Variovorax paradoxus: one gene and its partner. The protein of the gene in region 2 interacts with the protein of the main gene of each other region in a pairwise test. Links are inferred from orthologs where the notes say so. Each region holds a gene or a part of one and is shown on either strand. Other genes may lie near its edges.

Region 1 (6,002 bases), 1.1 Mb from region 2 along the record:
GAGCATGCGCGCCACGCGCTGCGGATTGCCCGCAAGCACGGCCTCCGACAGCTTGAACACGTCATAGCGCGCCACGTTGTTGACCGCGGCCTCCACCTGCTCCCAGCTCAGTTCGCCCGCCGGATGCAGCAGGGCGAGCTTCTGGATTTCCTGGTGCGCCGCAAGCAGGTTGCCTTCGACGCGGTCGGCAAAGAATTGCAGCGTGCGCTGGCCCTCATCGCCCGGCATCACGCGCTGGCCCTGCAGGCCCAGCCGCTGCGCAATCCATTGCGGCAGCGCGGCACGTTCGATGGGGTCGACCTGGATGCTCGCGCCGTTGTTCTCCAAGGCCGAGAACCAGGCGCCCGTGCGCGTGGCCTTGTCCAGCCGCGGGAGCATCACGAGCGTGAGCGTGCTGTCGTTGCCCTGCGCCGCTTCAGCCAATTGCTGCAGCGCCGTGCTGCCGTCCTTGCCGGGCTTGCCCGAGGGAATGCGGATCTCGACGATTTGCTTGTCCGCGAAGAGCGAGAGCGAACCGCCCGCCGCAAGCACCGCGCTCCAGTCGAAGTGCGCGCCGGCCACGGTGTACGAACTGCGCTCGGTATAGCCCTGGGTGCGCGCCGCGGCGCGAATGGCATCCGCGGCCTCTTGCGCGAGCAACGGTTCGTCGCCGTGGATCGTGTAGAGAGACTTCAGCCCCTTTTGCAGATGGGGCCCGAGCTGGGCGCTGGCAAGTTGCATGGGATCGCGGCAGGCGCAGGCTCGCGCCTAGAGTTCCTTGACCGCAGCCAGGCGGCGCATCAGCTGCTGCGCGATGTCGGCCTGCATGTCGCGGTACAGCAGCTCGGCCTCGCCGTCTTTCGCAAGCGCATTGGTTTCGTTGAAGCTCAGGTCGCGCGTCTGCGAAACCTCGGTTGCCGGCAGCAATGTCTTGCCGCCGGGCGTGCGCAGCGAGAAGCGCACGCGCAGCTGCAGCTGCAGTTCGCGCAGCGCGCCTGCGGAGTTGGTCGAGATCACGAAGCGGTCGCGGCTCTCGTTGAGAATCTCGAGAATCGCGTCGGCCGTCTGCGCGTCGGCGGGCGGCACCAGCGTCACGGTGCCGGCCGCGCGCATTTCGCGGCGCAGCCGGTTGATGAGCTCCGAATTGCCCGACACGGCCAGCGTCTTGAACGCGAACACGGGCGCCTTGCGCAGCTCGAACCCGCAGCCGGCCAGCGCGAGGCTTGCGCCCGCGGCGGTCAGGCCCAGTAGAAAGCTGCGGCGCGGCAGCGAGGCAATTCGATTGTTCATGCTTGAGTCGTTATTCAAATGACCACGTTGACCAGGCGGCCGGGCACCACGATGACGCGCTTGGCCGGCGCACCTTCAGCGAACTTGACGAAGTCGTCGCAGGAAAGCGCGAGCTGTTCGATCTCGGCCTTGGAAGCGCCGGCCGGCACGCGCAGCGCGCCGCGCAGCTTGCCGTTGACCTGCAGCATGAGCTCGATCTCGTCCTGCTCGAGCGCAGCCAGGTCCACCACCGGCCACGGTGCGTCGAGCAGGCCGCCCAGTTCCTTGTCGTAGCCGAGCTGCTGCCAGAGCTGGAAGGCGATGTGCGGCGTGGCGGGGTAGAGGCAACGCAGCAGAATGCCGAAACCTTCACGCAGCGCGGCAGCGTCGCCGGCGCTGCCGTCTGGCTTGAAGCCTTCGAGCGCGTTGAGCAGCTTCATCGCACCCGACACCACCGTGTTGTATTGCATGCGCTGGTAGTCGTAGTCGACCTGGCGCAGCACGGTGTGCACCTCGCGGCGCAGCGCCTGGGCGTTCTTGCCGAAAGACTGGCCGCCGACGGCCACGGGCTGTACGTCGGCCTGCGCCACGCCGAAGTTCCACACCCGGCGCAGGAACCGGTAGCTGCCTTCGACGGCCGCGTCGTTCCACTCGAGCGTGGCTTCCGGCGGCGCGGTGAACATGGTGTACAGGCGCGCGGTGTCGGCGCCGTACTTCTCGATCAGGTCTTGCGGGTCGACGCCATTGCGCTCGCTCTTGCCCATCTTGCCGACACCGCCGTACTCGACCTTCATGCCGTCGGCGGTGGTGCCTCCGACGATGCGGCCCTGCGCGTCGAGCACGGGCGTTACCTCCAGCGGCGGGTGGTAGTTCTTGCCGCCTTTTTCGTCGCGGTGGTAGTAGATGTGGTTCAGCACCATGCCCTGCGTGAGCAGCTTGCTGAAGGGCTCATCGGCCTTCACAAGGCCCAGGTCGCGCATCACCTTGGTCCAGAAGCGCGCGTACAGCAGGTGAAGAATCGCGTGCTCGATGCCGCCGATGTACTGGTCCATCGGCATCCAGTAGTCGGCACCCTCGGCCACCATCGCCTGGTCGTTCTTCGGGTCGCAGTAGCGCATGAAGTACCACGAGCTGTCGACGAAGGTGTCCATGGTGTCGGTCTCGCGCCGCGCGGGCTTGCCGCAGACGGGGCAGACCACGCCGGCATGGAAGCCTTCGTGCTTGGCGAGCGGGTTGCCCGAACCGTCGGGCACGCAATCGGTCGGCAGCACCACTGGCAGGTCCTTCTCGGGGACCGGCACCGCGCCGTGTTCGTCGCAATGGATGATCGGGATCGGCGTGCCCCAGTAGCGCTGGCGGCTCACGCCCCAGTCGCGCAGGCGCCAGGTGGTCTGCATCTCGCCAAGGCCCTTCTGGCCGAGCGCATGCGCCACGGCGGCCACGGCCTCCTTGTGGGTCATGCCGCTGAAGTTGTCGGAGTTGATGGTGACGCCGCGCTGCTTGTCGCCATACCAGTCCTGCCACTTGTGATAGTCGAAGTGCGGCTCGTCGTCGACCAGCACCACCTGGATGATCTCGATGCCGTACTTGTTGGCAAAGGCAAAGTCGCGCTCGTCGTGCGCGGGCACACCCATCACGGCGCCGTCGCCGTAGTTGATGAGCACATAGTTGCCCACCCACACCGGCACCTGCTCTTCGGTGATCGGGTGCGTCACGGTGAGTCCCGTGGGCACGCCCTTCTTTTCTTGCGTGGCAAGCTCGGCCTCGGTGGTGCCGCCGGCCTTGCATTCCTCGATGAAGGCCGCGACCTTGGGGTCGAGCGTGGCGGCGTGCGCGGCCAGCGGATGCTCGGGTGCCACGGCGCAGAAGGTCACGCCCATGATGGTGTCGGCGCGCGTGGTGAACACGTACATGCGGCCGTCCTGGATCAGCTGGCCGCTCGCGTCCTTGATGTCGTGCGTGAAGGCGAAGCGCACGCCCTCGCTCTTGCCGATCCAGTTCTCCTGCATCAGCTTGACGCGTTCGGGCCAGCCCGGCAGCTTGTGCTGGGTGTGCTCGAGCAGTTCTTCGGCGTAGTCGCTGATCTTCAGGTAGTAGCCCGGGATCTCGCGGCGCTCGACCGTGGCGCCGGTGCGCCAGCCCTTGCCGTCGATCACCTGCTCGTTGGCGAGCACGGTCTGGTCGACCGGGTCCCAGTTGACGACCTGGGTCTTGCGGTAGGCAATGCCCTTTTCGAGCATCTTCAGGAACAGCCACTGGTTCCATTTGTAGTAGCTCGGGTCGCAGGTGGCGATCTCGCGGCTCCAATCGATGGCCAGGCCCATGGCCTGGAGCTGCCCGCGCATGTAGTCGATGTTCTCGTACGTCCACTTGGCCGGCGGCACGCCGTTCTTGAGCGCCGCGTTCTCGGCCGGCAGGCCGAAGGCGTCCCAGCCCATGGGCATGAGCACGTTGTAGCCGCTCATGCGCAGGTAGCGCGTGAGCATGTCGTTGATGGTGTAGTTGCGCACATGGCCCATGTGCAGCTTGCCGCTGGGGTACGGCAGCATCGAGCAGGCGTAATACTTTTTACGGCTCGCGTCCTCGGTGACGCGGTAGGCATCGGCGGCGCTCCATTGCGCCTGGGCAGCGGACTCGACGTCGCTGGGTTTGTAGCTGGGGTTCATGACGGTTCGGCAGGAGCCCGGCTCGGAGCGGCCGGGGAAGGCGGATTATCGCGCCGGACTAGACTCGCCCCCAGAAATGCGGGACTTCCTGCCACCTGACGCAGATCGGAAAAAGCCATGAAACTGCTTTGGAAACCCCTCGCTCTGGGCCTAGCGGCCTGCCTTGCCACTGCCACGCCGCTGTGGGCGCAGCAGGCCAACAACGACAAGCCGCTGCGAATCGTCGTGCCCTTCGCCCCGGGCGGCGCGCAGGACGTGATTGCCCGATACCTGGGCGCCAAGCTGACCGAAAAGCTGGGCGGCACCGTCATCGTCGACAACAAGGCGGGTGCTGGCGGCATCGTGGCGGCCGATGCGGTGGCCAAGGCGACCGACGGCGCCACCGTGCTCCTGGCCACCGGCGGCGCCATCACCATCACCCCCCACCTGCAGGCAAAGATGCCGTACGACCCGGCGCACGACCTCGCGCCCGTGGCCCTGGTCGGGGACACGCCCATGACGGTGGCCGTGCGCACCGAAAGCCCCTACAAGACCTTGGCCGACCTGCTGCGCGACGCCAAGGCCAAGCCCGGCCAAGTCACCTACGCATCCACCGGCAACGGCACGGTGTCGCACCTGACGGGCGCGCTGCTGGCGCAGGCGGCCGGCGTGAACCTGCTGCATGTGCCGTATCGCGGCGCGGCCCCGGCGCTCACCGACCTGCTCGGCGGGCAGGTGGCGCTGATCGTGACCAGCGCAGCCTCCATCGAGCCGATGGTCGCAAGCGGCAAGGCCCGCGTGCTCGGCACCTTCTCGCGCGCGGCGCTGCCCAGCCTCGGCACCCCGCCGACGGTGGCCGAGGCAACAGGGCTGCCAGGCATGGACGTGCCGGTCTGGGTCGGCGTGATGGCGCCGGCACGCATGCCCGCGGCCGGCATCGAAAAGCTGTCGGCAGCGCTGGTCGAGGTGTGCAACCTGCCCGAAACGAAACAGCGTTTTGCACAGCTCGGCGCCGTGAACACCTGCGGCGCCGGTCCGGCGCTGGCCAAAGTCATTTCGGAAGACAGCCAACGCTGGGAGAAGGTGATCAAGCAGGGCGGGATCAAGGTTGACTGAGCCGGCGGGAAAGCGCTACCAGGTAGGCATTGCCGGCGCTGGCGCTATCGCGCTCGCCAGCGCCGCGTGGCTCAGGCAGGCGGGGCACGGCATCACGCTCTGGTCGCCCGGCGGGCAGGGCGCCGACGCGCTGCGCACACAGCCGCTCGAAGCCAGCGGCGTGCAGCCGTGCACCGTCACCGTCGAGGTGGCGAGCGATGCGGCCGAGCTTTGCGATGCCTCGGATGTGCTGCTGATCGCACTGCCGGTGAACGGGCACAGGCGCGTGATGGATGCGCTGCGGCCCTTTCTGCGCGATGGGCAGACGGTGATCGTCAGCTCGATGGCCTCGCTGTCTTCGCTCTATCTCTACGAAAGCGCCCTTCGTGCGGGTCTGCGGATCACCGTCGCGAGCTTCGGCACCACGGTGCTGACCGCGCGCCGCGAGTCGGGCACGCAGGTCAAGGTGATGACGCGGCGCAAGGCGGTCGGCGTGTCCGCGCTGCCGGGCGTCAACCTCGAGGAGGCCGTTGCCCTGTGCACCGCCCTGTTCGGCAACGGCTTCTTTCCGCAGCAAAACACGCTGGCCAGCGCACTCGCGAACGTCAATCCGCAGTCCCACGGCCCGCTCGCCATCTTCAACTGGAGCCGCATCGAGCGTGGGGAAAACTGGCCGCAGTACCACTGCATGACCCCCGGCGTGGCCCGTGCGATCGAGGCGCTGGACCTCGAACGGCGGGCCGTGGCCAAGGCCTTCGGCATCGAACTCGGGCCCATCGAGGAACACTTTGCGCGATCGTTCGGCACCGAATCGGCGCGGCTCGAAGACATTGCGGCCGAGCTGCATGCCAAGCGCGGCGGCCCGCCGGGGCCTGTGCGCACCGACACCCGCTATGTGACCGAAGACATGCCCTACGGACTGGCGTTCATCGAGGCGCTGGGCCGGATTGCCGGCGTGCCCACGCCAGCGACGCGCACCATCGTGGATGCCGCCTCGCTGGTGGGCGGCACCGA
Region 2 (5,703 bases):
ACCGATTTGGGCCCGACGTTGCGTTCGAACATCTCGCCGTAGTTACCCACGGCCTTGATCGCGCGGAACGACCAGTCCTTGTCGAGACCCAGCAGCTTGCCCAGGTCTTCGCCGGTGCCGACCAGGCGCTGCTGCGCCGGGTCTTTGCTGTTGGCCTTGAGATCGTCTGCATTGGCCTGCGTCACGCCAAACTCCTCTGCCTCGATGAGTGCGTTGGGCACCCACTTGGCAATGGCAAACCATTCGTCGTCGCCGCGGCGCACCAGCGGCGCGAGCGGCTCCTTGGAAATGAGCTCGGGCAGGATGATGTAGTCGTCGGGGTTGGGCGCTTCCTTGTTGCGCAGGCCCGCAAGCGCCGAGGCGTCGGTGGTGAAAGCCTGGCAGCGGCCCGAGAAGAACGCCTTGAACGAAGCCTCGAAGCTCTCGAACACGACCGTCTTGACCGGAATGTTCTGGGCGCGGAAGTAGTCGGAGACGTTCTTTTCGTTGGTGGTGCCCGACTGCGTGCAGATGGTCGCGTTCTTGAGCTGCTTGGCGCTTGTGACCTTGAGCTTCTTCGGCACCAGAAAGCCCTGGCCGTCGTAGTACGTGATGGTGGTGAAGTTGAAGCCCAACGACGCATCGCGCGTGAGCGTCCACGTGGTGTTGCGGGCAAGAATGTCGATTTCGCCGGCCTGCAGGGCCGAAAAGCGCTGCTGCGAGTTGAGCGGCACGAAGTCGACTTTTTTCGCATCGCCCAGCACCGCGGCGGCAATGGCGCGGCATGTATCGACGTCCAGGCCCGACCAGTTGCCTTGTGTGTCGGGCGCCGAAAAGCCGGCCACGCCGTTCGTCACGCCGCATTTGACGGTGCCGCGCTGCTTGACCGCATCGAGGGTCTTGCCGGCAAAAGCCGGCGCTGCGGCCGACAGTGCAACAACGGACGCGGCAACGGCCAGCGCGGGGCGGAATCGATTCTTCATTGGTGTGTTCTCCTCAACAACAAGCAAAAGGCAGTGTACGGGGCCGCGCGCCACTCTGCCAAAGAACGGTCGGTTGGATGCATATGCCATATAGGCCGCCGGTCGCGGGCTTTTCTTGACCTTGGCACATTCACTAACATATGACCCTTCAATCACTCTCACCAGGAATCTGCTCATGACCAAATCCGATGACACCGGCAAGCTCGTTCTGCGCGTTGCACTCGGCATCCTCATCCTGCTGCACGGCATTGCGAAAGTCGGCAAGGGCGTCGACGGCATCGGCGGCATGCTGGCATCCCATGGGTTGCCGGCGGCCATGGCGTACCTGGTCTACGTCGGTGAGATCCTTGCTCCCGTGCTGCTGATCGTGGGCCTTTTCACCCGCCCGGCAGCGTTGATCGTGGCAATCAACATGGTGGCGGCGATCTGGCTCGTGCACCAGAAGGACCTGGGCGCCCTCAATGGCCAGGGCGGCTGGGCGCTGGAACTGCAGGGCATGTTCCTGTTCTCGGCACTTGCCATTGCACTCTTCGGCGGCGGCCGCTTCGGCCTGGGCGGCAGGTACAACTGAACGCATGCGGCCGGTGCTGAACCGGCCGCTTTTTCTCAGTCGTCGTCATTGGCGTCGAGCCCTGGAAACAGGACGTCGGTATAACCGAAGCGCGAAAAATCGCGCACCCGCATCGGATAGAGCTTGCCCAGCAGGTGATCCACCTCGTGCTGCACCACGCGTGCATGAAAGCCGCTCGCGGTCCGGTCGATCGGATCGCCATAAGGATCGAAGCCGGTATAGCGGATATTCGAAAAGCGCGGCACCACGCCGCGCAAACCTGGCACCGAAAGGCACCCTTCCCAGCCCTCTTCTTCCTCGTCGCCGATCGGCGTGATGACGGGATTCAGCAGCACGGTGCGTGGCACCGGGGGTGCGTCGGGGTAGCGGGGATTGACGACGTCGGTGCCGAATATCACCAGTTGCTGGTCGACGCCGATTTGCGGTGCGGCCAGCCCGGCGCCGTTCACCGCAAGCATCGTCTCGAACATGTCGCGCACCAGCAGGTGCAGCTCGTCGGTGTCGAAAGCGGCCACCGGCTGCGCAACGCGCAGCAACCGGGGGTCGCCCATTTTCAGGATTTCGCGTATGGCCATGGCGGGATTATCGCGACAGCCAAGCGCTGCGATGGTCTACCCGCCCGCGCCGCGATCAGGGAGGGGTCTGGGTCTTGGAGTCGGGCGAGGTGTAGAGCCGTGCACGGCCACGCGGCGTCTGGTCTGGCGCCACGCCTGGCTGCACACTGGGCCCCGGGCGCCCGCCACCCCAGCCCGGCCGCGCAGGTGCCACCGGATAGCTTGGACGCACCGCCGGGTAGCCTGGACGGCCGTAGTAGGGACGGTCGCCGTAATAAGGCCGCCCGCCATAGTAGGGACGGCGGCCTTCGTAGTAGGCGCCGCCCTCGATGTAGACAGGCGCCGGCTGAACGACCACCGGGTTGTCGTAATACGGCTGCGAGTAGCCCCCGTTGTAGTAGGGATCGCCGGGAACGGCAACGCAACCGCCAAGCAGCGCGAAGCCGCCAATGGCGACACAGGTACCGAGAACACGAATTTTCTGCATAAGGGACTCCTTGTCAGCCTTTTGTCTTCAACGCCAGCTTGTAGCCCCTGTTGACTGCTCGGGTGTGAAGCCGCGTAACCAGCGGTAAACAGGCCTCGCCTCCACAGCTTTCAGCCCGGCACGCCGTTGGCGAGTATCTCCAGCATACCCGCCTCATCGATCACGTCCACGCCGAGTTCACGGGCCTTGTCGAGCTTGCTCCCGGCCTCTTCGCCGGCAACCAGGTAGTTTGTCTTCTTGCTGACGGAGCCGGCCACCTTGGCACCGGCCGCTTCCAGTTTGTCCTTTGCTTCGTCCCTGCTGAGCGTAGGAAGGGTGCCGGTAATCACGAAGGTCAGTCCCGCCAGCGGCTTGGGCGCGCGGGCGGCGGGTTCGCCCTCTTCCCAGCTCAGGCCGCAGGCGCGCAACTGCTCGACCACTTCGCGGTTATGCGGCTGGTCGAAGAACGTGCGCAGGCTTTGCGCCACCACGGGACCCACGTCGTTGACTTCGAGCAGCTGTTCTTCGGTCGCGTCCATGATGGCGTCCAGCTTGCCGAAATGCTTGGCCAGGTCTTTCGCGGTGCTCTCGCCCACATGCCGGATACCCAGCCCGAACAGGAAGCGCGGCAACGTCGTTTTCTTCGAGGCTTCCAGCGCATCGACAAGGTTCTTGGCCGATTTCTCGGCCATGCGGTCCAGGCCCGCCAGGGTGGTGAAGCCCAGCCTGTACAGGTCAGGCAAGGTGCGGATGAGATTGGCATCGACCAATTGCTCGACCAGCTTGTCGCCGAGTCCATCGACATCGACCGCACGGCGCGCCGCAAAGTGCAGGATGGCTTCCTTGCGCTGGGCGGCGCAGAACAGGCCGCCCGTGCAGCGGTAGTCGACCTCGCCTTCTTCGCGCAGCGCTTCCGATCCGCACACGGGGCACTGGCGCGGCATGGTGAACAGCGGGCCGCGCTCGCCTTCCGGCTTGGCCAGGCTCTCGGGCACCACGCCGACCACTTCGGGAATCACGTCGCCCGCGCGGCGCACGATGACCTGGTCGCCCACCCGCACGTCCTTGCGGCGTGCCTCGTCCTCGTTGTGCAGCGTGGCGTTGGTCACGGTCACGCCGCCGACGAAGACCGGCGCGAGCTTGGCCACCGGCGTGAGTTTGCCGGTGCGCCCCACCTGCACCTCGATGCCGAGCACCTCGGTGATTTGTTCCTGCGCGGGATACTTGTGCGCCACGGCCCAGCGCGGCTCGCGCGAAACGAAGCCGAGCTGCCGTTGCAGTTCCAGGCTGTCGACCTTGTAGACCACACCGTCGATGTCGTAGGGCAAGGCATCGCGCTGGCGCCCGATGTTCTCGTGGAACGCAATGAGCTCGATGGCACCCTTGGCACGCGCAGTCTGCTTGGCCACGGGGAATCCCCAGGCGTGGAACTGCTGCAGCCAATCGAATTGGGTCGGAAAATCCGGGCCGCCTTCGCTGGCCGGCGTGACCTCGCCGAGGCCATAGGCAAAAAAACTCAGCGGGCGCGCCGCAGCAATGGCCGGGTCGAGCTGGCGCACTGCGCCGGCCGCTGCATTGCGAGGGTTGACGAACACCTTTTCGTTCTTCTGCCCGGCTGCAATCTTCTCCCGCTGGCGCTCATTGAGCGCATCGAAGTCGGCGCGCTTCATGTAGACCTCGCCGCGCACCTCGACCACGGGCGGCGCGTTGCCGTTGAGCCGCAGCGGAATATCGCGCACCGTGCGAATGTTCTGGGTTACCTCTTCGCCGACCTCGCCGTCGCCGCGCGTTGCGGCCTGCACCAGAACGCCGTTCTCGTAGCGCAGGTTCATGGCCAGGCCATCGAACTTGAGCTCGCACACGTATTCGACCTGAGGCCCGTCTTCAGCCAGGCCCAGCTCCTTGCGCACGCGCGCATCGAAGGCGCTCGCACCGCCCGGAGAGATGTCTGTTTCGGTGCGAATCGAAAGCATCGGCACCTTGTGGCGCACCTTCACAAAGCCTTCGAGCACCTTGCCGCCGACGCGCTGCGTGGGGGAATCGGGCGTTCTCAGATCAGGGAACTCAGCTTCGATGGCCTGAAGCCGCTGGAAGAGCTTGTCGTATTCCGCGTCGGGCAGCTCAGGCGCGTCGAGCACGTAATAAAGGTGGGCGTGCTTGTGGAGCAGTTCGCTCAGTGCGGCGGCTTCGCGTGCCGCTTCGTCGCGCGTTGTCATGAATGTCTCCCGAAGAGGTCGGATCAGCTGAAGAGGCGCCGAGCCAAAGGCGAACCGGCGGCCAGGTCGCGCGATTCGAGCGTGTCGTAGAGCTGCTCGAGGTCGGCGCCGATCACGTCCATGGTTTCATCGCGCAGCAACTGTCCGTCGCTGTCGGTCACCACGCCGTCCATCTCGCGCGCGAGCGTGGCAGCGGCTTCGCGCATGCGGCGAAACGGCTGCTCGGCGCGGTCGACCTGCGGTACGTCCAGGCTCAGGCTGAGCTCGCGGATGGCCGACTGCGCCGGGTCATCGGCCAGCGCGGCCTGAGTGTCGAACGAAAGCCCGAGGATCGGCGGCAGCCCGACTTCGCTGGTCGGCAGCACCATGCGGCCGGGAATGATGCCCGCCACAAAACCCAAACGGGCTGCGTTCTGCTGCACATAGCCGGGGCTCCAGGCCGCGTGCAGCGCGCGCAGCACAAAGCCCAGTTGTGCGTCGTGCGCGCTGGCAAACTGATCGAGCTCGCGTGCGCGCGCCACTTCGTCGAGCATTTCGGGAAATTCGAGCGCGCCATTGACCGCGTCGGCAAAGGCCTGCGCCTTCACCACGAATTCGGAATATTCGATTTCGTTGAGCGCACCCGTGCGGTTTGCCAGTTGCACGCCGACCTGGAACGCGCTGTAGCGCTGGCCCGCCACGGGCGGCTCCCATTGGCCGGTGTGCTCGTTCAGTCCTTCGATGGCAACCGGCTTGCTGCCCGCACGGCGGGTGGGTGGCATGGCCGCGATGGCCGCATCGCCCGACGCAAGTCCGTCCAGCGACACAGGCGCGATCACGTCGATGAGCGGATCGAGTCCGCCGCGCCGCTCGGCGGCAGGCAGCGGGTTGGCACCGGGCGCAGGCAGATCGGGATCGAACAAGGGCTCGTGCCGCTCCTGTCCTGGCGGCATCT

Evidence for each region.
Region 1: the proteins of ligA (region 2) and leuS interact in binary tests that used the Escherichia coli proteins (3 or more experiments, as listed by UniProt). The link is inferred for Variovorax paradoxus from one-to-one orthologs.

What each region holds. Positions count from the first base shown.
Region 1 is NZ_CP123990.1:3,131,366-3,137,367, reverse strand. Bases 1,084-4,297 are described here. They hold leuS (leucine--tRNA ligase), read right to left. Parts: upstream 3,915-4,297; coding sequence 1,284-3,914; downstream 1,084-1,283. Other genes in these bases: QHG62_RS15190 (Bug family tripartite tricarboxylate transporter substrate binding protein), read left to right, coding at 4,032-4,297; lptE (LPS assembly lipoprotein LptE), read right to left, coding at 1,084-1,269. In the rest of the region: holA (DNA polymerase III subunit delta), read right to left, coding at 1-720; more of lptE, read right to left, coding at 748-1,083; more of QHG62_RS15190, read left to right, coding at 4,298-5,009; QHG62_RS15185 (NAD/NADP-dependent octopine/nopaline dehydrogenase family protein), read left to right, coding at 5,002-6,002.
Region 2 is NZ_CP123990.1:2,069,633-2,075,335, reverse strand. The notes cover bases 2,228-5,142. They hold ligA (NAD-dependent DNA ligase LigA), read right to left. Parts: upstream 4,770-5,142; coding sequence 2,685-4,769; downstream 2,228-2,684. Other genes in these bases: QHG62_RS10150 (cell division protein ZipA C-terminal FtsZ-binding domain-containing protein), read right to left, coding at 4,793-5,142; QHG62_RS10160 (hypothetical protein), read right to left, coding at 2,228-2,574. Also shown: QHG62_RS10175 (amino acid ABC transporter substrate-binding protein), read right to left, coding at 1-962; QHG62_RS10170 (DoxX family protein), read left to right, coding at 1,138-1,533; def (peptide deformylase), read right to left, coding at 1,569-2,108; more of QHG62_RS10160, read right to left, coding at 2,164-2,227; more of QHG62_RS10150, read right to left, coding at 5,143-5,703. UniProt on the Escherichia coli protein: DNA ligase that catalyzes the formation of phosphodiester linkages between 5'-phosphoryl and 3'-hydroxyl groups in double-stranded DNA using NAD as a coenzyme and as the energy source for the reaction.